DNA from 4 places in the Citrobacter sp. C1 genome. Region 3 is predicted to be linked to each of the others. Evidence: predicted binding sites of a transcription regulator. Region 3 holds the regulator's gene; each other region holds the start of a gene.
What was found. Region 3 encodes CRP, which controls carbon source genes, mostly activating them, when cyclic AMP is high. Its sites were predicted from a motif close to ATGTGANNNNNNTCACAT; they were not measured.
Positions count from the first base shown of each region.

Region 1 (6,068 bases), 400 kb from region 3:
ATACCAACGGCCATGATGGCGTTAACCGACGTTTGCTGGAGAATGTTGAACAGGTTATTAACGGTAAAAAAGTTGGGGCTCATGGTGGAAACAATCGCGATCAGCACTAACAGAGCGATGAGCGACTTTTGCTCCAGAAGCCATGCTTTAGTGAAATAACGGCGACCAGAAACAGCCTGGGTAGTCATCTTTTTTACTCCTGATTCACGCGATTAAGCTTGCCCACAGCGGCAGCCATTAATACTTCCTGAGTGGCCTGCTCGCGAGTGAATTCACCGCCGAGATGCCCTTCATGCATGACGATAATGCGATCGCTCATGCCCAATACTTCTGGCATCTCCGAAGAGACCAGAATGATGCTCAGCCCATCAGCCTTAAACTGGTTGATTAGCTGGTAAATCTCTTTTTTAGCCCCAACGTCCACGCCGCGCGTGGGTTCATCGAGGATCAGCACTTTGGGCCGGGTCATCAAACCACGCGCAATCGCCACTTTTTGCTGATTGCCACCGGAGAGCAGGCCGATTGCCTGTTCCATCGAGGGCGTTTTCACATTGAACAGACGGATAAAATCGCCCACCGCCTGCTGCTCATCTTTGTGTTTCAGACTGCCGCCCGTACGGCTGAAGTAACGCAGTGCGGTCAACGACATGTTCTCTTTCACCGACATGCCCAGCACTAAGCCGTCGCGTTTGCGGTCTTCAGAAATATAGACGATGCCGTTGGCCAGCCCATCCTGTTCAGAACGCGTAACCACTTCATGCCCGTCAAGCGTGACGTAACCACTGGTGCGCGGCAGCGCGCCGTATAGCACTTTCATCAATTCAGTACGTCCGGCACCCATCAGACCCGACACGCCAAGGATCTCACCTTTACGCAGCGTGAATGACACATCATGCACTCCAGGGCCGCACAAGTTATCGACCTTCAGGCGCACATCGCCAGGCGCTTTATCCAGCCGCGGGTACTGATCTTCCAGCTTACGTCCCACCATCATTTCAATGAGTGAATCTTCGGTCAGTGAGGCCACTTCACGTTCGGCAATAAACTGCCCATCGCGGAACACCGTCACATCATCACAAATTTCGAAAATCTCTTTCATGCGGTGAGAAATATAGACAATGCCGCGTCCCTGAGATTTCAGTTCACGGATCACGCGGAACAGGGATTCGGTTTCGGTATCCGTCAACGCATCCGTCGGTTCATCCATAATGATGACCCGGGATTCAAAGCTCAGCACTTTGGCGATTTCAACCATCTGCTGATCGCCAATCGATAGCTCACCGACCAGCTTGTCGCTTTTAAAACGCAGATTAAGTTTAGCCAGCAACTGGTCTGCTTCGGCATACATCTTCTTCCAGTCGATTTTGCCAAAGCGATTCACAAACTCACGGCCGAGGAAAATGTTCTCGGCGATGGTGAGTTGCGGGATCAGGTTCAGTTCCTGGTGAATGATGCCGATCCCTGCTTCCTGAGAGGATTTAGGACCGTTAAAGGTGGTTTCTTTCCCCAGCCACAATAACGAACCGGCATCACGAGTGTAGATACCGGTCAGGACTTTCATCATGGTGGATTTGCCCGCGCCGTTTTCGCCCACCAGCGCCATAACGCGGCCGGAGTAAACATTCAACGCGGCGCCGGATAGCGCTTTAACGCCCGGGAACGCTTTATCGATCCCTTTGAGTTGCAGTAGTGCGTTCATGATGGCCTCAGAACGTGACGCCAGCACAAAGAATGATATTCGCATACGGAGAACATTCTCCGCTGCGAATTACCGCCTGACTGTCTGCGGTTTGTTTTTTGAATTGTTCATGCGTGGTGTAACGAATTTCTATGGTATTTCCCTGGTGTTGTTGCAGTTGCTCAATGTGGCTGAGCAACGTTTCGTGGAGTTGCGGATTATGTTGTTTGATTTCCGTCGCGAGAATGGCCGACTCGACCTGCATTTCACGCGTGACCACGTCCAGTACCTGCATAAAAGAAGGTACGCCCTGGGTTAATGCCATATCGATACGCGTAGTACTATTTGGGATGGGTAAACCCGCATCACACACCACCAGCGTATCGGTATGCCCCAGACGGGAGATCACCGATGAAATTTCAGAGTTGAGTACCGTGCCTTTCTTCATTTTCTTTCCCCACTAGCGAAACGTTTCGCTGGTGATAAGTTTAGTCTGAAGAATGCACATAAAACCACCATGACGTTACGAAAATGTGATCGTCATCGAAACGTTTCGCAAGCCGTATCATCAGAAGAAAGGAAAATGTGAGGGGGAAAACAAAACGCCCCCTTTCATGAAGAAAGAGGGCGTCGGTAACGTTAAATCTCGACCTGCGTCCCGAGCTCAATCACCCGGTTAGGTGGGATCTCAAACTGGTCCGGTGCACGTAGCGCATTGCGCTGCAACAGCAGATACAATTTGCCGCGCAGGCGTAAATACCACGGACGTTTGCCGACAATCAACGACTCGTGCGACATGAAGAACGAGGTTTCCATCATCCGACAGCTTAGGCCTTCCAGCCCGCAGCGATGGAACACTTCCTCTACGTTTGGTGTTTCGCGCCAGCCGTAGCTGGCCACCACGCGCCAGAAGGTCGGCGACAGCTGCTCAATTTGCACCCTACGCACATTATGAACATACGGTGCATCTTCTGTACGCAGCGTCAGCAGGATCACGCGTTCATGCAGCACCTTGTTATGTTTGAGGTTATGCATAAGCGCAAACGGGATGACATTCATGGCACGGGACATATACACCGCTGTGCCTGGCACCCGTACCGGCGGCGATTTCTCCAGAGAAGCAATCATCGCCTCCAGAGAATTACCGTGTTCATGCATACGACGCAGCAGACGGAAGCGCTCGCTTTTCCAGGTGGTCATGATGGTGAACATCACCAGACCCAGCGTCAGCGGCAGCCAACCACCAGAAATCAGCTTATCAAGGTTCGCGGAGAACAGCGGGATATCAATGCACAGGAAGGCCACCAGAATCAGGAACACAAAGTATTTATTCCAGTGCCAGTTTTTGCGCGCCACGGTTGTCGACAGAATAGACGTCAGCACCATCGTCCCCGTTACCGCAATACCGTACGCGGCGGCCAGGTTACTGGAGTGCTCAAAGCTGACGATCACAATCACCACGGCGATGTACAGCATCCAGTTGACGAACGGAATATAGATTTGCCCTGACTCCATCTCTGAAGTATGGATGATACGCATCGGCGACAGATATCCCAGACGTACCGCCTGCCGCGTCAATGAGAATACGCCAGAGATCACCGCCTGCGAGGCAATAACCGTGGCCAGCGCGGCAAGGATCAGCAGGGGAATCAACGCCCAGTCCGGTGCCAGCAGGAAGAACGGGTTTTTGATCGCTTCCGGATGTTTTAACAGCAATGCACCCTGGCCAAAATAGTTCAGCACCAGCGAAGGTAACACTACAGAGAACCACGCCAGGCGAATGGGGAACTTACCAAAGTGGCCCATATCCGCGTACAGCGCTTCAACGCCGGTGATCGACAGCACCACCGCGCCCAGCGCAATAAACGACAGCGTTTTATATTCGAGGAAGAAATGCACCGCCCACATTGGGTTTAACGCCTGCAGCACTTCCGGGTTAGCAATAATGCTACGTACGCCCAACACCGCCAGCACCAGGAACCAAACCAGCATAATAGGTGCAAAAAGCTTACCCACGGTACCAGTACCGTGCTTTTGAATCATAAACAGCAGTGTCAGGACAATAATAGAGAGCGGAACAATCCAGGTATCCAGTTGCGGTGCCACGATCTCCAGACCTTCGATCGCCGACATCACCGAAATGGCCGGCGTAATCACCACCTCACCATAGAAGAAGCTGCCGCCTATCAACCCCATAATGACCAGCATTGAGGTCGTTCGCGCCGACGTATTACGCCCGGCCAGTGACATTAGCGTCAAGATCCCGCCTTCTCCGGCGTTATCCGCACGCATGACAAACGTCAGGTACTTGATGGAGACAACAAAGATCAGCAGCCAGAAAATCAGCGAGAGAAAACCAAACACGGCATCACGTTCAACGCCAAAACCGAACTGCCCAGACAAACATTCACGGAGTGTATAAAGTGGGCTGGTACCAATATCACCGTAGACAACCCCAATCGCTGCAAGGGTAATCGCAGACAATGATTGCTTATTATCAGTGCTCATAGACTCGTCTTTCGTTTATACACGTCATTCTTCAGGCCGCTTCCATTGGCTTCACTCGTTATTCCGCCCATCCCAGGAGATAACTCATTTACCGTCTTCGTGCAGCTTGATTGATTTGGTGTATATATAAGAAATGTGTGCGTAGTCCCTTGGCCCACAAAAAGGCGCACAGTATGCACGATTAATCGCAAAATCGTACCCCTAAATGAGACCAGATTAATCTGGCTCAAAGAAAAATAAGCGCACCTTCAGTCTATTACTGCACTGGTGTGAAGCATCTATACTCGCAGTTTACGCAGTACATTTGGCGAAAGGACGCCACTTCATTATGGCTCACCCACATTTATTAGCGGAAAGAATTTCCCGTCTGAGCAATGCGCTGGAAAAGGGACTCTATGAACGTAGCCACGCCATTCGTCTGTGCCTGCTGGCGGCGCTTAGCGGTGAGAGTGTGTTCTTACTCGGCCCGCCAGGGATCGCAAAAAGCTTAATTGCACGTCGGCTGAAGTTTGCGTTTAAAAATGCGCGCGCTTTCGAATATTTGATGACGCGCTTCTCCACGCCAGAAGAAGTCTTCGGCCCGCTATCTATTCAGGCCCTGAAAGATGAAGGGCGCTATGAGCGCTTAACGGCGGGTTATCTTCCCGAAGCTGAAATCGTTTTTCTGGATGAAATCTGGAAGGCGGGCCCGGCCATCCTCAACACCCTGCTGACAGCCATTAACGAACGCCACTTCCGCAACGGCGCGTTTGAGGAAAAAATCCCGATGCGTCTGCTGGTGGCGGCCTCCAACGAACTGCCTGAAGCAGACAGCAGCCTGGAAGCACTGTACGACCGTATGCTAATTCGCCTGTGGCTGGACAAGGTGCAGGACAAGGCCAACTTCCGCTCCATGTTGTTAAGCCAGCAGGATGAAAGCGACAACCCTGTTCCGGCAACGTTACAGGTGACCGATGAAGAGTATTACCAGTGGCAAAAAGATATCGGCACCATCACGCTTCCCGATCGCGTCTTTGAGTTGGTCTATACGCTGCGCCAGCAGTTGGATGCACTACCGAACGCTCCTTACGTCTCTGACCGTCGCTGGAAAAAAGCGATCCGCCTGTTGCAGGCCAGCGCCTTCTTTAGCGGACGTGATGCGGTTGCGCCTATCGATCTTATCCTGTTGAAAGATTGCCTGTGGTACGACGCACAAAGCCTGAATCTGATGCAGCAGCAGATTGAAATATTGATGACCGGACACGCCTGGCAGCAGCAATCAATGCTAACGCGCCTCGGCGCGATTGTGCAGCGCCGCCTCCAGTTACAGCAGCAACAGAGCGATAAAACCGCCTTTACCGTTATTCGCCAGGGTGGGATGTTCAGCCGTCGTCCACATTATGATTTACCTGCAGACGTTAATACGGCGGTAGTGACGTTGCTGCTACAAAAGCCTTTAAAACTGCATGATATGGACGTTATCCATATTGCGTTTGAGCGTAGCGCGCTGGAGCAGTGGCTGACCAAAGGCAGTGAGATCCGCGGCAAGCTAAACGGCATAGGCTTTGCCCAGACGCTGAATATGGAAGTCGACAGCGACCAGCACCTGGTCGTGCGCGACGTCAGCTTACAAGGCTCCCGCCTGGCCCTTCCGGGTTCATCGAAAGAGAATATGCCCAGCGAGATAAAAGAGCAGCTTGAGGCGCTTGATACCGAGTGGCACCAGCAGCACCGCGGGTTTAGCGAACAGCAAAAATGTCTGTTTATCCATAGCGACTGGTTAGGCCGGATTGAAGCCAGCCTGCAGGACGTTGGCGAGCAGATCCGCCAGGCACAGCAATGCTGACGCTTGATACGCTGAATATCATGCTGGCGGTAAGCGAAGAGGGGATGATCGAAGAGA
Region 1 covers NZ_CP115035.1:4,992,745-4,998,812, forward strand. Annotated here, with positions in the region: gene rbsC (ribose ABC transporter permease) at 1-188, opposite strand, end outside; gene rbsA (ribose ABC transporter ATP-binding protein RbsA) at 194-1,699, opposite strand; gene rbsD (D-ribose pyranase) at 1,707-2,126, opposite strand; gene kup (low affinity potassium transporter Kup) at 2,318-4,186, opposite strand; gene ravA (ATPase RavA) at 4,515-6,011, shown strand; gene viaA (ATPase RavA stimulator ViaA) at 6,005-6,068, shown strand, end outside.
Region 1: a site for CRP is predicted at 2,210-2,227, ahead of rbsD (D-ribose pyranase). Genes of this name have one in related genera too.

Region 2 (6,068 bases), 1.3 Mb from region 3:
ACCAATGACCTGCTCAGGTCGCGCCGCATTGGCCGCAATGTCGCCAATGGGTAGAGATGAGGTGTTGGAGGCAAAAATGGTATGAGGCGCACAATTGTGCTCAACATCTGCCACCATCTGTTGTTTCAACGCCAGATCTTCAAACACTGCCTCAATTACCAGATCTCGATGCGCAAAACCGCGAAAATCGGTGGTGCCTGAAATCAGCGCCAGCTGTTTGTCACGCTCGCCGGCTTTGAGATGGCGGCGGCGAACTTTTGTTTCAAGCTGATCCCAACTGTATTTCAGCGCGTGGTTGATTCCCTTAGCATTGATATCTTTGATACGCACCGGCAAGCCGCCTTTGCAGGCCGTCACGTAGGCAATCCCCCCGCCCATCAGCCCCCCGCCCAGAACCCCGACGCTGTTTAGCGGACCGGGTTGTACCTCGCTACCGGGATCTTTTTTCACGTCGGTGTTTGCAAAAAAGACGTTACGCAGAGCCTGAGACTGCGGCGTCATCGCCAGCTCACCAAACGCGCGGACTTCGGCGTCATAGCCGCTGCTGCTGCCCTGCGCCAGACCAGTCTCGATCACCTCAAGAATACGATGGGTTGCGGGGTAATTTCCTTGCGTTTTCTGTGCGGTCTTTTTACCGACCATACGGAACAGCAGCGCCCGCCCCAGCGGTCCGGCCAGAATGCGTTCCCGTACCGGCAGGCTATGGTGTACCGAACTCTCCTTTTTAGCCAGTTCCACCGCCGCTTCCAGCAAAATGGTCTGCGGCACAACCTCGTCCACCAACCCCACTTTCAGCGCCTGTTTAGCGCGTAATTGTTTGCCGGTCAGGATCATGTCCAGCGCAGTGCTAACGCCAATCAGACGGGGCAACCGCTGCGTGCCGCCAGAGCCGGGTAACAGACCAAGCTGTACTTCCGGCAGACCCAGCACGGTTTTAACGTCATCAGTACAAATACGGCTATGACACGCCAGCGCCATCTCCAGACCGCCGCCCAGACAGGCACCGTGAATGGCAGCGATAACCGGGATCGGCAACGCATTAATTTCCGCCATCATCTGTTGCCCCTGACGAGCCAGGGCTTCGGCTTCCTGCGCACTGCGGCAGTTGCCGATCATATTGATATCCGCCCCAGCGATGAAATTATCCGGCTTCGCCGAAATAAACACCACGCCACGCAGATCTTTGTTATCGCGAATTTGTTTCAAAATAGCCCGCACCTGAGAAGCAAACTCTGCTTTCAGGGTATTCATTTTCTCTCCGGGCACATCAATGGAGACCACCGCCACGTTATCCAGACGCACGTGTAGCGTAAAAGCCGATGCCATTTCCATTATTCCGCCTCCAGAACCATTGCCGCACCCAGACCACCCGCCGCACACGCGGTGACCAAACCAAACCCACCACCACGACGCCGTAATTCATGCAGCGTTTGGGTGATCATGCGCGCGCCGGTCGCGGCGAAAGGGTGTCCGTAGGCAATCGAACCGCCCAGCACGTTAAATTTGCTGTCATCCACTTCGCCAGTGGCATGTGCCCTACCCAGAACGTCACGAGCAAAACGTTCGCTGCCAAGCAGTTGAATATTCGCCAGCGTCTGCGCGGCAAAGGCTTCATGCATATCAATCAGCGTGAGATCGGCCAGAGTCAGGCCCGCGCGCTCCAGAGCCAACGGCGTCGACCATGCCGGGCCCAGCAACATATCCTGCCAGACGTCGATGGCAGTAAACGCAAAACTGCGTAGATAGCCCAGCGGCACCAGTCCCAGCTCTTTCGCCCGGGACTCCGTCATCAAAATCACCGCAGCAGCGCCGTCGGTCAATGGTGTACTGTTTGCCGCCGTGACGGTGCCGTGTTTACGGTCAAACGCCGGGCGCAGTTTGGCGTAATCCGCCAGCGTAGAGTTTCCGCGAATATTGTTATCTTCTGAGAAGGGATCTTTAAACGGCGGAGCATAGGTGGTCATCACCTCGTCTGCCAGTTTGCCTTCGGCCCAGGCCTGAGCGGCTCGCTGATGCGAACGGTACGCCAGCGCATCCTGCTGCTCACGCGTGATGCCGTAGGTTTTCGCCATTTGCTCTGCCGTATCCCCCATACGTAAGCCGGTGGAATACTCAGCAACTGCAGGTGGGACCGGCATCAGGTCGCGCAAACGCAGTCGGGAAAAAAGCTTCAGCCGCTGACCGGTGGTGCGGGCTTTATTGACGTCCACCAACACCCGCGCCAACTTTTTGCTGACGCCAATTGGCAGCACGGAAGAGGAGTCAGCCCCGCCTGCAATACCCGCACGGATGGTTCCTGCCATCAGGCTTTCCGCGACATTCACCACCGCCTGAAAACTGGTGGCGCAGGCTCTGCTCACGCTGTAGGCATCGGTATGTACGTTCATCCCGGTGCCCAGCACAATTTCACGGGCGATATTGGGCGCTTCCGGCATTTGCACAACCTGGCCAAAAACCAGTTGTTCAATGGCATCGGCAGGAATTTCACTGCGAGCCAGCAACTCACCGACGACCATTTTTCCCAAATCAACGGCGGGAATGCCATGAAACGCGGTTGCCTGACGGGCAAAAGGTGTACGCAATCCGCTCACAATGGCGATGCGATCGCCCTGACGGGTAACCAGCGGTAAAGCCTGACTCATAACACTCCCCTGTTAAAAAATAAAATAAGTGGTCTGACCTGATCACAGTCTTAACCAATTTTTTACATTTAGCCAAGTGGAGAGAAATGAAAGTGGGAGCTATGGCACAGTGAATAATCACTGATTGTTACGAAAATGCCCTTGTCAGAAGGTGGCAAGGGCACTGAAAGAAGGGATTAACGCAGACCCAGCTGGAAGATCAGGGTTTCGGCTTCACAGGCGAAAACAAAATCGATATCCAGACGAACACCCTCAGCTTCTTCAGTAAAGGTTGGGGTGATTTGGCAAGGCTCAGATTCTACGCCACGCGCCTTCTCGGTGAGAGCAGCCAGCGTTTCTTCTGCCTGTGCGCGAGTCGCGAACACACGGCTGTATGACGCGGTGCAATCGGTGTTGTCCATGATGGTACCAACATCCATACAGCAGCAAACCGGGGTTTCATCAGCACTGCATTTACTCATTGTAGATTTCCTCTGTATTCGCACCAAGGGTGCCAGATAAACGTTGGGGATATTTTACGCTCCCATTATCCTCCTCTCCAGTCGTTAATTGTGCGAAATGCGATAAGCGACCGAAATCACACTTAAAAATGATCCAAAACAAAAATCGCCCGAACAGGTGAGTGCGCATCCCCGCAATTTTGCCAGCTGGATCGCGTTTTTAAGATCATATTTGAAAAAACTTATAAACATACTTGCAACATTCCATCTGGTCGGACCTATACTCTCGCCACTGGTCTGATTTCTATGTGGTACCTCAGACCCTACACTTCGCGCTCCTGTTACGGCATGTAACATTGTTTGTATAAAAATAAATCGATGAGGTTATGGTCATGAGCCAGAAAACCCTGTTTACAAAGTCTGCTCTCGCAGTCGCAGTGGCAATTATTTCCACACAGGCCTGGTCTGCAGGCTTTCAGTTAAACGAATTTTCTTCCTCTGGCCTTGGCCGGGCATATTCGGGTGAAGGCGCTATCGCAGACGACGCGGGTAACGCCAGCCGCAACCCGGCACTGATCATGATGTTCGATCGCCCTACTTTCTCAGCAGGTGCGGTGTATATCGATCCAGACGTTAATATCTCCGGTAAATCGCCGTTCACCGGGCGCAGCACCAATGCGGACAACATCGCCCCGACGGCATGGGTTCCGAATGCGCACTTCGTGATGCCTATTAACGAGCAGTTTGGCTGGGGCGCGTCTGTCACCTCTAACTATGGTCTGGCGACCGAATTTAACGACAGCTACATTGTCGGTGAATACGGCGGCAAGACCGACCTTAAAACGGTCAACCTTAACCTCAGCGGCGCCTATCGCCTAAATGATAGCTGGAGCTTCGGCCTTGGTTTTAACGCCGTTTATGCTGACGCCAAAATTGAACGTTATTCCGGTGAAATGACCGCAGCATTACCGAAGGTCAGCCCTAAAATTGCAAGCATGGAAGGTGATGAATGGGGTTACGGCTGGAACGCGGGTATTTTGTATGAGCTGGATAAAGATAACCGCTGGGGCTTAACCTATCGTTCAGAAGTTAAAATCGATTTCGACGGTGATTATAAGAGCGGCATCAGAAGCCAGGCCAACGGCTTACCGGGTGCTGGCGTGACGTTCCCATGGGGTACAACCAACACGACCGTTCCGGGCGCATTGACGCTTAACCTGCCGGAAATGTGGGAACTGTCTGGCTATAACCGCGTAGCACCGCAATGGGCCGTTCACTACAGCATCGCTTACACCAGCTGGAGTCAGTTCCAGGAGTTGAAAGCAACGGGCACCAACGGACAAACATTGTTCTATAAAGAAGAAGGCTTCCGGGACTCTTACCGCCTCGCGCTGGGTACGACCTACTACATGGATAAAAACTGGACGTTCCGTACTGGTATCGCCTACGACGATAGCCCGGTTCCTGCGGATAAACGCTCCATCTCCATTCCAGACCAGGACCGCCTGTGGCTGAGCGCGGGTACGACCTACGCGTTCAATGAAGATGCGTCTATCGACATCGGTGCTTCTTATATGCACGGGCAGAACGTGACCATCAAAGAAGGTCCATATACCTTCGAATCTGAAGGTAAAGCCTGGCTGTTCGGTACCAACTTTAACTACGCATTCTGATTTTCTTCAGGCGTAAAAAAGGTGAGCTTTTTAGCTCACCTTTTTATTTGTACCTCTTCCTTATTCGGAATCGATATCTTTTAAATCATCCTGAATAGCTTGCGCGTTCGGGTTTTCTTCTGGTTTGAGTTTCCCGCCGTTCGCGATGAAGTCATGACGCTGGAAGTAAGCTTCACGCACCATAATGTACGGATCGGAAGATTGACGCAGCAGACCGTCGGAGTCGAGCAGTTGCGCGCGGGTTTCAATCCCTTCAATGGTCCATTTACCGACCGACAACGGCCAGGTCAGCCACGACAGAACCGGATACAGCGTATCCACCATATCACCACCGTCATCACGTACCGTGAAGCTGCCATAGAACGGAAGCTGCATATACGGACCGTAACCTACATCATAGTGACCTAAAGTACTGCCGAAACGATGTGGTTCAACGCGCTGCAGTTTTGGATTCGCCATGCCCGCAACATCGATAAAGCCGCCCATACCTAGCAAGGTGTTCAGGAAGAAACGGGTGAAATGCACCATCCCCTGATAAGGATCGCCCTGCAGGAAATAGTTGACCATTACGGCCGGCTCTTCGAGGTTGCCCGTAAAGTTGCTCAAACCGTTTCTGGCCGGCTGCGGAACATAATCACGCCAGGCTACAGCCACCGGTCGAACAACATACGGATCCAGCACATTAAAGTTGAAGTTGTACATGGTGCGGTTGAACCCTTCAAACGGATCCGAGCGCCCCTGCTGTTCTGTACCGGAGCTCGCACACCCCACCAAAAGTGTGGTTCCCAGCGCAAGCGCCGACAGGCGAAGCTTCATAAGTGTCTCCCTGTGTATTATGGCTATCGCTGATTGCCATCCATGACGGAACAATAAGGTATCCGCCGGTTTAGATGTGAGCGATTGTAACAGCACGTCAAACGATGTCTATATACCCTAACTTACTGATTTGATCATAGCCTGGTAAGGTAGACCTCGCGGTGTTTCTATTTTACCGAATCCGATAAATACAAACGTTACCATTTTTGCGATTTCAGAATTTCTCCCGCCAGTTCCTGGATAAAAACCGCTACGCTTTAGCAATACGTGCTTATTCAGGACTCAAAAATGAATGACATCGAAAAAGAAAAAATTGATCAACACAGCGACGAACTCGAAGTAGAAAGTGAAGAGAAGTTGCAGGGTAAAAAGATAGAGGTCGACGAGGACCGACTTCCTTCCCGCGCCATGGCGATTCACGAACATATTCGCCAGGACGGGGAAAAAGAGATGGAGCGCGATGCGATGGCGCTGCTGTGGTCAGCTATCGCCGCTGG
Region 2 covers NZ_CP115035.1:1,605,974-1,612,041, reverse strand. Annotated here, with positions in the region: gene fadJ (fatty acid oxidation complex subunit alpha FadJ) at 1-1,332, opposite strand, end outside; gene fadI (acetyl-CoA C-acyltransferase FadI) at 1,332-2,642, opposite strand; gene IB214_RS07815 (YfcZ/YiiS family protein) at 2,819-3,103, opposite strand; gene fadL (long-chain fatty acid transporter FadL) at 3,475-4,755, shown strand; gene mlaA (phospholipid-binding lipoprotein MlaA) at 4,816-5,571, opposite strand; gene IB214_RS07800 (formate/nitrite transporter family protein) at 5,860-6,068, shown strand, end outside.
Region 2: a site for CRP is predicted at 3,208-3,225, ahead of IB214_RS07815 (YfcZ/YiiS family protein). Genes of this name have one in related genera too.

Region 3 (6,068 bases):
GGGAAGTTCAAGATGGCTGACCCGTACATCGGTCTGATGGCGCACCGCGTCGACCAACTGCGCCAATAGCATAAAGTCGTTCATATCGCGCATCGCCGTGGCACGAATGCGCATGTGGTGAGCGAAGGATGGTAATGCGTCGGTGACTTTCAACCAGACGGCCCCATCAGGAAAAATGCCGCTGGCAATAGCGTAAGCCTGGTCATCCAGCGTTAAGGTTAATTTTACGCTCATCTCGCTTCCCCTTTAAATTGTGTCCCTTCGACACAACTAATAATGTCTCTAAGACAATTATTAAGCAAGCATAAAATAAAGTATTTTTGAACGTGCGCTAATCAACTGATAATCAATGGAAAAAAAACGCACCTTGCCCACCGATACCGGGCTGGTACACTTGGCAGCGTTGCACATCATCGTGAGTACCTTATGACCACCGAAGCCGACTACCTGAATCAGTACGATGCCCGCCGCTTTCCCTCCCCGCTGGTAACGGTGGATAGCGTGTTGTTTACCGTGCATCAACAGGCGCTGTGCGTGCTGCTGGTCGAACGGGCAAACCAGCCGCAGAAAGGACGTTGGGGATTACCCGGCGGCTTTATTGATATGGCACACGATGATTCCACTCGCGCCACAGCGCTGCGTAAACTCACTGAAAAAACTGGCGTTTCGCCTTCGTGGCTGGAACAGCTGGACACATTTTCCGGGCCAGATCGTGACCCGCGTGGCTGGAGCCTGACGGTCACCTGGTTTGCGCTTATCGCCTGGGTGGACTGCGAACCGCATATTGCCAGCGTCAGCGATGCCCGCTGGGTCCCGGTTGATAAGCTTGCCGACTATCCGCTGGCCTTCGACCACCAGGCGATCATTGATGCCGCCCTGAACCGGCTGCGGCAAAAAACGAAGTATTCTTTACTGCCCGTTTATTGTTTGCCGGATACCTTTACCCATGGTCAGCTACAGGAAGCCACAGAGGTTATCCTCGGCCAGCCGATTCAGCGCAAAAGCCTGATCCGCCGCTTTGAGGCCTCAGATATGTTTGAAGATACCGGTGAAAGCATGGCCACCGGCACGCGGAAAGCCCGCCTGTGGCGACGTAAACCGGGTGTGGATTTTCATCTTTTCTCACGTAACCTGCTGGCTGAATAAGTACAAAATCACATATTGGCTAACCCGCAGGCTCTGTGCGCGGTATAGTTGCTGTTTTCGATGATTAATTGCTCTGGTGTTATGGTTGAAATCACTCCAACAGAAATGAATCTCCCTGCCGATGATTCGCGAGAATTCCGCCCGATGCGCGGGATCAGTAATCGCCATCTGCAAACCATGTTGCCGCGTTTAATTCGCCGTAAGGTGAAGTTCGACGCCCACTGGCAGCGTCTGGAATTACCCGACGGCGACTTTGTCGATCTGGCATGGAGTGAAGATCCGCATCAGGCGAAGCACAAACCGCGTCTGGTGGTTTTTCACGGTCTGGAAGGTAGCCTGAACAGTCCGTACGCCCACGGTCTGATTGAGGCGGCGCAAAAGCGCGGCTGGTTAGGCGTGGTGATGCATTTTCGCGGCTGCAGCGGCGAGCCGAATCGCCTGAACCGCATTTATCACTCCGGCGAGACCGAGGACGGTACCTGGTTTTTACGCTGGCTGGAGCGCGAGTTCGGCCGCGTGCCAACCGCAGCGGTCGGCTACTCGCTCGGTGGCAACATGCTGGCCTGCCTGTTGGCCAAAGAAGGGAACGCTATCCCGATTGATGCCGCGGTTATTGTCTCCGCCCCCTTTGTGCTGGAAGCCTGTAGCTATCACATGGAAAAAGGGTTCTCCCGCGTCTACCAGCGCTATCTGCTTAATCTGTTAAAAGCCAATGCCTCGCGTAAGCTCGAAGCTTATCCTGGCTCGCTGCCGGTAAGCCTGGCACAGCTGAAGTCCCTGCGCCGCATTCGTGACTTTGACGATCTGATCACCGCCAAAATCCACGGTTTTGCCGATGCGATAGACTATTATCGTCAGTGTAGCGCTATGCCACTACTCAACCTGATCGCCAAACCGACGCTGATTATTCACGCCAAGGACGATCCTTTTATGGATCACCACGTGATCCCCAAACCGGAAAATCTGCCCTCACAGGTGGAATATCAGTTAACCGAGCACGGTGGACACGTCGGGTTTATTAGCGGCACGCTGCGCCATCCTGAGATGTGGCTGGAATCCCGTATCCCCGACTGGCTGACAACGTATCTGGAGGCATAATCATGCAGATCCCCTGGCAGGACTTATCCCCTGAAGCGCTGGACAATCTGATTGAAAGCTTTGTCTTGCGCGAAGGCACCGATTATGGTGAACATGAACGTTCGCTCGAACAAAAAGTCGCCGACGTCCGACGCCAGTTACAATCTGGCGAAGCTGTACTGGTATGGTCAGAACTGCATGAAACGGTCAACATTATGCCGCGAAAACAGTTTCGCGAATAACCCGCAGCCGGCGGCTGACTATAATAAAAACTAACCTATCCATGGAGTTATTATGTCTGCCAAACATCCGGTGATTGCGGTAACAGGATCCAGCGGCGCGGGGACCACCACCACCAGCCTCGCGTTTCGTAAAATTTTCGCCCAGTTAAATCTGCGCGCCGCCGAGGTGGAAGGCGACAGTTTTCACCGCTATACCCGTCCGGAGATGGACATGGCGATCCGCAAAGCGCGCGACGCCGGGCGACACATCAGTTACTTCGGCCCCGAAGCCAACGACTTCGGCCTGCTGGAACAAACCTTCAGCGAGTACGGCCAGACCGGCAAAGGCCAGTCACGAAAATATCTGCACACCTACGATGAAGCCGTTCCGTGGAATCAGGTTCCGGGAACGTTTACCCCGTGGCAGCCGCTGCCTGAACCCACAGACGTCTTATTCTATGAAGGCCTGCACGGTGGCGTGGTGACGCCGCAGCAAAACGTGGCGCGGCATGTTGATCTGCTGGTCGGCGTGGTACCGATCGTCAATCTGGAGTGGATCCAGAAGCTGACCCGCGACACCAGCGAGCGCGGTCACTCCCGCGAGGCGGTAATGGATTCGGTGGTACGTTCAATGGACGACTACATTAATTACATCACCCCGCAGTTTTCCCGTACGCATATTAACTTCCAGCGTGTACCGACCGTCGACACCTCCAATCCTTTTGCCGCCAAAAGCATTCCGTCACTGGATGAAAGCTTTGTAGTGATTCATTTTCGTAATCTGGAAGGCATCGACTTCCCGTGGCTGCTGGCGATGCTGCAGGGCTCATTCATTTCCCATATCAATACATTAGTGGTGCCGGGCGGCAAGATGGGGCTGGCGATGGAATTGATTATGCTGCCGCTGGTCCAGCGACTGATGGAAGGCAAAAAAATCGAGTGAAGCGTGGGAAGTGCCCGATGGCGTTACGCTTATCGGGCCTACAAATCAACATCATCCATCCGGCATCAGGGATTACGCGGCAATCACTTCATAGGAATGGGTAATATTCACCGCTTTTTCCAGCATCAGCGCCACGGAGCAGTATTTTTCCGCGGAGAGATCGACGGCGCGAGACACCGAAGCGTCTTTCAGATCGTTGCCAGTAACGATGAAATGCAGATTAATATGGGTAAACAGACGCGGCGCTTCTTCACGACGCTCGGAAGTGAGCTTCACTTCGCAGTTGGTCACATCCTGACGACCCTTTTGCAGGATCGACACCACATCAATGGCGCTACAGCCACCCGCAGCCATGAGTACCATTTCCATCGGGCTCGGCGCTTTATCACCGGAGTTACCGTCCATCAAGATTTGGTGGCCTGAGGCGGACTCACCGAGGAAGGTTAACCCCTCAACCCACTTTACACGCGCTTGCATATTTCGTAACTCCAATGTTTCAATTTTCCTGACAGATTACGCGTACATAACAATTCTCGCAACGGAAGGCGACCTGAGTCATGCTGAAGCGAGACACCAGGAGACACACGGCGAAAGCTATGCTAAAACAGTCAGGATGCTACAGTAATACATTGACGTACTGCATGTATGCAGAGGACATCACATTACAGGCTGCAGTTCACTTTTTAGCAGCCCCTTTCCCAGGTAGCGGGAAGCATATTTTTGCAACCCCAGAGGCAGCGTCGTGTTCTGACTCTGGAGACAGCTTATAACAGAGGATAACCGCGCATGGTGCTTGGCAAACCGCAAACAGACCCGACTCTCGAATGGTTCTTGTCTCATTGCCATATTCATAAGTACCCATCGAAGAGCACGCTGATTCACCAGGGTGAAAAAGCGGAAACGTTGTATTACATCGTTAAAGGCTCAGTGGCAGTGCTGATCAAAGATGAAGAAGGGAAAGAAATGATCCTCTCTTATCTGAATCAGGGCGATTTCATTGGTGAATTAGGCCTGTTTGAAGAAGGCCAGGAACGTAGCGCCTGGGTACGTGCCAAAACCGCATGTGAAGTTGCTGAAATTTCATACAAAAAATTTCGTCAATTAATCCAGGTTAACCCGGATATTCTGATGCGCCTGTCTTCTCAGATGGCTCGTCGCCTGCAGGTAACGTCCGAAAAAGTGGGCAACCTGGCCTTCCTGGATGTCACCGGTCGTATCGCCCAGACCCTGTTGAACCTGGCGAAACAACCTGACGCGATGACCCACCCGGACGGCATGCAGATCAAAATCACCCGTCAGGAAATTGGCCAGATCGTTGGCTGCTCCCGTGAAACCGTTGGTCGTATCCTGAAAATGCTGGAAGATCAGAACTTGATCTCCGCGCACGGTAAGACCATCGTCGTCTACGGCACGCGTTAACCTCGTCGAAATGGCGCGTTACCTGGTAATGCGCCATTTTTGTTTGCACCGATGTGGCGAAGACTGATTTATCACCCAGAGATCAACTACGCACTACGACAAACGCTGGTGCTGTGTTTACCCGTGGCTGTCGGTCTTATCATCGGTCAGCTTCATCTGGGGCTGCTGTTCTCCCTCGTCCCCGCCTGCTGCAACATTGCCGGTCTTGATACCCCGCATAAGCGATTTTTTAAACGCTTAGTTATTGGCGCGTCACTGTTTGCCGGATGTAGCCTGATCATGCAGCTATTGCTGGCAGAAAGCATTGCGCTCCCGCTGATCCTTACCGGCCTGACGCTGATTCTCGGCGTGACCGCCGAGTTAAGCCCGCTGCATGCACGACTGCTGCCCGCCTCACTGATTGCGGCAATTTTCACGCTAAGCCTGGCTGGCAACATGCCGGTCTGGGAACCGCTACTGATCTATGCGCTGGGAACATTGTGGTACGGCGCGTTCAACTGGTTCTGGTTCTGGTTGTGGCGTGAGCAGCCGCTGCGCGAATCGCTCAGCCTGTTATATCGCGAACTGGCCGATTACTGTGAAGCGAAATACAGCCTGCTAACCCAGCACGTCGATCCCGAAAAAGCGCTGCCCCCGCTGCTGGTTCGCCAGCAAAAAGCGGTGGATCTGATCACCCAGTGCTATCAGCAAATGCATATGCTGTCGGCGCATCACAACAACGAGTACAAACGCCTGCTGCGGGCCTTTCAGGAGGCGCTGGATTTGCAGGAGCATATTTCCGTCAGCCTACATCAACCAGAAGAGGTGCAGAAGCTGGTCGAACGCAGTCATGCAGAACAGGTGATTCGCTGGAATGCGCGCACCGTCGCCGACCGGTTACGCGTACTGGCAGATGACATTCTGTATCACCGCTTACCAACACGCTTTTCGATGGAAAAACAGATTGGCACGCTGGAGAAAATTGCCAACCAGCACCCGGAAAACCCGGTCGGGCAGTTTTGCTACTGGCACTTTAGCCGCATTGCCCGCGTGCTACGCACCCAGCGTCCGCTGTATGCCCGAGATTTAATGGCCGACAAACAGCGCCGCCTGCCGTTACTCCCGGCCCTGAAAAACTATCTGTCGCTGAAATCTCCCGCGTTGCGTAATGCCGGGCGTATCAGCGTCATGCTGAGCATCGCCAGCCTGATGGGCAGCGCCTTACACCTGCCCAAACCTTATTGGATCCTGATGACGGTCCTGTTCGTCACGCAAAATGGCTA
Region 3 covers NZ_CP115035.1:354,402-360,469, reverse strand. Annotated here, with positions in the region: gene prs (ribose-phosphate diphosphokinase) at 1-234, opposite strand, end outside; gene IB214_RS01695 (NUDIX domain-containing protein) at 427-1,146, shown strand; gene IB214_RS01690 (hydrolase) at 1,228-2,244, shown strand; gene IB214_RS01685 (YheU family protein) at 2,247-2,465, shown strand; gene IB214_RS01680 (phosphoribulokinase) at 2,518-3,387, shown strand; gene IB214_RS01675 (OsmC family protein) at 3,460-3,864, opposite strand; gene crp (cAMP-activated global transcriptional regulator CRP) at 4,174-4,806, shown strand; gene IB214_RS01665 (YccS/YhfK family putative transporter) at 4,858-6,068, shown strand, end outside.

Region 4 (6,068 bases), 2.2 Mb from region 3:
CCGGGCCCTGGCTGCTGGGAATAAGACAAAATGAAGAATGGGTGACAACCCAGGTATCACTACGTAGTTACGCGCTGTGGCTGTCGAGTTTGTCGCTGATATTTATTGCCCCGGTTTATGAGGAAATGATTTTCCGCGGCTGCCTGTTCAATGCCTTTCAGTACTGGTTCAAGGATAAAACCTGGTTGACGTCTGCGGTGGTGTCCGCCATTTTCGCGCTGATGCACACGCAGTATGTGGATTTTAGGACGTTATTGCTGTTGTTTATCGTGTCACTGGTTCTGATTTATGCCCGAATTAAAAGTAACGGCATACTGATGCCAATTATGCTGCATATCTTGATGAACGGGACGGTGGTGGGCATGCAAATCGCGGCTCAGGCATTCGTGCCGTCCACGTAATGCGGTGTGCCCGGCGATACCGGGCATCACAATCAGGCGTGCAAACGGTGATGTAAACGGGACCCCACCAGTAGCGCAAGGATCAGCATCAACGCAATAAACCCGCCGACGCCGTTCCAGCCGTAGTTATGCCAGAAAACGCCACCCAGCGTACCCGCAATGCTCGATCCCAGGTAATAACAGAACAGATACAACGACGAGGCCTGACCTTTGGCGCGTTTAGCGCGCGGACCAATCCAGCTGCTGGCCACCGAATGTGCGGCAAAGAAACCGGCGGAAAAGAGCAGCATCCCGGCAAAAATCAGCCACAGTGAGGTGAACAGCGTCATCAACAAGCCTACGAGCATCACGCCAGTCGAGAACAACATCACTGGGCCACGACCGTAGCGGGTGGTCATTGACCCTGCTTTGGGGGAACTCCAGGTACCGGTAAGGTAAGCCACGGACAGCAGGCCGACCACCGCCTGACTGAGTTCCCAGGGCGACAGCATCAGGCGGTAGCCGATGTAGTTAAACAGCGTGACAAACGACCCCATCAATAAGAATCCGACCACGAAAAGTAGCGGCAATCCGGGGTCACGCCAGTGCAGGCGGAAATTAATAAACAATGACTTAGGCCGCAGTGACGTCGGTCTGAAGTGGCGGGATTCGGGTAAGATTTTCCAGAACATCAGCGCGGAGGCCAGCGCAAAACAGCCGATAGCCGCCAGCGCAATACGCCAGTTAAAAAAGTCGGTAAATACTCCGCTGATCAACCGGCCACTCATGCCGCCAATCGAGTTACCGCTGATATACAGCCCCATCGAAAAGGCGACAAAGCTAGGGTGGATCTCCTCGCTGAGATAGGTCATACCTACCGCGGCGACCCCGCTTAATGACAGGCCAATCAATGCACGCATGATCAGGATACCGTGCCAGCTGGTCATCATCGTTGAAAGTAAGGTGCAGCAGGAAGCCAGCAGGAGCGCGGTGACCATTACCGGCTTGCGGCCAATGGCGTCGGAAAGCGGGCCGGTAAACAGGAGACCGATTGCCAGCATGGCGGTGGAGATAGACAGTGAAATACTGCTGCTGGCAGGCGATACGCCAAATTCATGGGACAGTACCGGCAGGATCGGTTGTACACAATACAGCAGGGCAAATGTCGCCAGCCCGGCGGAAAACAGAGCCAGCGTGACGCGCATAAAAGAGGCGGTGCCGCGTTTTATAAACGCATCTGGCGGGGAGATAATCTGTTCATCAACATCGCTTGTCGGGGCAGTATCGACAGTAGTTGTACGGCTCACATGAAATCCATTGGGTATACAGGACTAGTCTTTAGAGTATGAAAATCACAATATTCTGTCTAATATATTAATAATCTCAAATAATATTTTAAAAATATGAATATTGAACTGCGTCACCTGCGCTACTTTGTGGCGGTTGCGGAAGAACTCCATTTTGGCCGTGCGGCGGCGCGGCTGAACATTTCCCAACCTCCGTTGAGCCAACAGATCCAAATCCTCGAGCAGCAGGTGGGTGCCAGATTGCTGGCGCGAACCAACCGCAGCGTGGCGCTGACCGCCGCAGGCAGGCAGTTTCTGGCCGACAGTCGGCAGATCCTCGGGCTGGTGAATGAAGCCGCAGCAAGAGCTGAACGTCTGCATTTGGGCGAAGCGGGTGAGTTGCGTATCGGATTTACCTCCTCAGCACCGTTTATTAAGGCGGTGTCAGATACGCTGTCCTTTTTTCGCCAGGCTTACCCCGATGTGCATATGCAAACCCGTGAAATGAACACCCGCGAGCAAATTGCCCCATTAAGCGAAGGGACGCTGGATATGGGACTGCTGCGCAATACGCAACTGCCTGACACTCTGCACCGGGAGGTTATCCTGCACGAACCGCTGATGGCGATGATCCCGCGAGCGCATCCATTGGCACAAAAGCCGGTTGTTACTCTGGCGGAACTTTCCCGCGAGCCGTTTGTCTTTTTTGACCCGCACGTGGGGACCGGATTGTATGACGATATTCTTGGCCTGATGCGTCGCTACGACCTGAAGCCGACTATAACTCAGGAGGTCGGGGAGGCGATGACCATTATCGGCCTGGTGGCGGCGGGGTTGGGGGTGTCTATTCTGCCAGCCTCCTTTAAACGGGTACAGCTGTATGAAATGTGTTGGGTACCGATAGCAGAAGAGGATGCTGTATCTGAAATGTGGCTGGTGTGGCCTAAACATCGCGAGCAAAGCCATGCTGCGCAACGCTTTCGCCAGCAGCTTTTAGCGGCGGTACAGCGTGCTTAAATTAGTTTAAAAACCGGTGAAAATGTGCGGTAAATCACACGGCTAAGTAAAAAGTTGACGGAAACCATTGAAGTACTTCACCATAGCCTACAGATTATTTCGGAGCGCGAAAATAAAGGGAGTAAGTGGTGGTTGCTGATAGTCAGCCTGGGCATATCGATCAAATTAAGCAGACCAATGCGGGCGCGGTTTATCGCCTGATAGATCAGCTCGGACCGGTATCGCGTATTGATCTCTCTCGCCTGGCGCAATTAGCGCCTGCCAGTATTACCAAGATTGTCCGCGAAATGCTCGAAGCACATTTGGTGCAAGAACTGGAAATCAAAGAAGCCGGGAGTCGTGGGCGTCCGGCCGTTGGCCTGGTTGTCGAGACGGAAGCCTGGCACTACTTATCTATTCGTATCAGTCGTGGCGAAATTTTTCTCGCACTGCGCGATCTCAGCAGCAAACTGGTGGTTGAAGATTGCCTTGAAATGGCGCTGGTCTCCGAGATCCCGCTGCTCGATCGTGTGATTGCGCAGGTCGATCAATTCTTCATTCGTCATCAGCAAAAGCTTGAACGCTTAACGTCCATTGCCATCACCATGCCGGGCATTATCGATACCGAGAATGGCATCGTTCATCGCATGCCGTTTTACGATGACGTTAAAGAGATGCCACTGGGTGACGCGCTGGAGAGTCATACCGGGGTACCGGTATACATTCAGCACGATATCAGCGCCTGGACCATGGCTGAAGCGCTTTTTGGTGCATCGCGCGGTGCCCGCGACGTGATTCAGGTAGTGATTGACCACAACGTGGGCGCGGGGGTGATCACCGACGGCCATTTACTGCATGCGGGCAGCAGCAGTCTGGTCGAGATTGGCCATACGCAGGTGGACCCGTATGGCAAGCGTTGTTACTGCGGGAATCATGGGTGTCTGGAAACGATAGCCAGTGTAGACAGCGTTCTTGAACTCGCACAGGTGCGTCTGAAGCAGTCGATGAGCTCCTCACTGCATGGCCAACCGTTGACGGTGGATTCAATATGCCTTGCCGCCATGCAGGGCGATTTATTGGCGAAAGATATTATTAACGGCGTCGGTACGCATGTGGGACGCATCCTGGCCATCATGGTGAATTTATTCAACCCGCAAAAGATTTTGATCGGTTCTCCGCTCAGCAAGGCCGCAGATATTCTGTTTCCGACCATTGCTGACAGTATTCGCCAACAGGCGTTGCCAGCCTACAGTAAGCACATTGTTGTTGAGAGCACACAGTTTACCAATCAGGGAACGATGGCGGGGGCCGCACTCGTGAAGGACGCGATGTATAACGGTTCTTTGTTGATTCGTCTATTACAGGGTTAACATTTTTTAACTGTTGTACAAAAAATTGCGCTATCTCAAGCTGATTCAGGTTCTCTTACCTTAGACTTTCTCCACTGTATTATTTTCCTGGCTTATATTTTCAAAGCATAACGGTGGAGTTAGTGATGCTGAAGCGTTTCTTTATTACAGGTACAGACACTTCTGTTGGGAAGACAGTGGTTTCCCGCGCATTACTACAAGCGTTAGCGTCAGGGGGTAAATGTGTTGCGGGTTATAAACCCGTGGCTAAAGGCAGCAAAGAGACGCCGGAAGGCTTGCGGAACAAAGATGCGCTGGTGCTGCAAAGCGTTTCTTCCCTGGAATTGCCTTACGAGGCGGTCAATCCTATTGCGCTGAGCGAAGACGAAAGTAGTGTGGCGCATAGCGGCCCGATCAACTACACCCTGTTGTCCAATGGACTCGCCAGCCTGAGCGAAAAGGTTGATCACGTGGTGGTCGAAGGGACCGGCGGGTGGCGCAGTCTGATGAACGATTTGCGTCCGTTGTCGGAGTGGGTGGTTCAGGAACAGCTACCCGTGCTGATGGTAGTGGGGATTCAGGAAGGCTGCATTAATCATGCCATCCTTACGGCGCAGGCGATTGCCAGTGACGGACTGCCGCTGATTGGTTGGGTAGCGAACCGCATTAACCCCGGATTGGCGCATTACGCTGAAATCATCGACGTGCTCGGCAAGAAATTACCTGCCCCGTTGATCGGCGAGTTACCGTACCTGCCGCGCGCAGAGCAGCGAGAGCTGTCTCAGTATATCCGACTGTCAATGCTCGGCAGCGTGCTGTCGGTAGATAGAGTCATGGCGTAACGTTCGCGACAGCACGGAAGCCACGACGCAAGCAATCAATAAGCCGGGGAGTAGACGATACTCCCCGGTCATTTCACAGACCATCAGCGTAGACATAATCGGTGCGTGCGTTGTCGCCGCCAACAACGTCGCCATCCCGGTTAATCCCAGCAGCACCGCAATCTCATCTGTATCGGGAAGCCAGAATCCCCACAGGCGACCCAACAGCATACCAACCGACAGGCCGACAAACAGGGTCGGTGTGAACACACCGCCCGGCGCGCCAGAACCACTGCTGGCCAGTACAGCCAGTAATTTGCAGATAAAAATCCCGGAGATAACCGAAAGCAGCGGCGGGGAGAGTAAAAACGACTGCACCACGCTGTAGCCATTTCCCCAAACGGTTGGTGTGAATAACGACAGCACGCCAACGATCAATCCCCCCAGCGCCAACTGCCACGGTGGTGAAAGTTTCAGGCGTAAAAAACCGGTGTGGCTGGTGGTCATCAGCCACATAAAGAGAGGGCCGCAGATCCCTGCCGCCACGCCGGTACTGACAATCATCAGATAGTCCAGCGCGTGCAGCTCTCGCGACAAATGCACGGTATAAAGCAGCGCGTTGCTGTCACTGAGTAAATGAGTGGTGAGCAAGGCGACAACGGCGGAGACGACAACCGGTCCCAGCGATGCCAGAATTAACGTGCCAAACAGGACTTCAGCAATAAACAGGCTGCCGGCCAGTGGCGCATGGTACGCACCGGCCATGCCGGCGGCAGCACCGCAGGCAATCCATAACTTCCATTCCGTGCGTGGGGTAAAGCGTTGTGCAAAACAGGATGCTGCCAGCGCCGCCAGTAAGATCATGGCGCCTTCACGTCCGATGGCACTCCCGCTGGCGACCACCAGCAATGACGCCAACGACTTCACCAGGCTGGCGCTAACGTCAAACTGGCCGTCAGTTTGCAGTGCTTCCATATAATCCGTAGGCGCCTGCGGGCGCTGCCGGTTAAATTTCTGCCAGCCCCACAGCAGTAAGCCTGCGGTAAGGCCGCCCAGAGCCGGGGTCAGCATGCGTCGCAGTGGTGACAGACTGGACGCCGCATTAACCAGACTGCCGGTATCATTACTCAGGAAAAGCCACTCCAGGAGCAGCATGGCGTGGCGGAACCCGGCCACCGCCAGTGCTGCCAGGATACCAATCAGCGCAGCGAACACCAGACGGCGAAGCATTGCGCG
Region 4 covers NZ_CP115035.1:2,550,706-2,556,773, reverse strand. Annotated here, with positions in the region: gene IB214_RS12315 (type II CAAX endopeptidase family protein) at 1-401, shown strand, start outside; gene IB214_RS12310 (MFS transporter) at 434-1,687, opposite strand; gene IB214_RS12305 (LysR family transcriptional regulator) at 1,784-2,683, shown strand; gene mlc (sugar metabolism global transcriptional regulator Mlc) at 2,812-4,032, shown strand; gene bioD (dethiobiotin synthase) at 4,158-4,853, shown strand; gene clcB (voltage-gated ClC-type chloride channel ClcB) at 4,809-6,068, opposite strand, start outside.
Region 4: a site for CRP is predicted at 2,706-2,723, ahead of mlc (sugar metabolism global transcriptional regulator Mlc). Genes of this name have one in related genera too.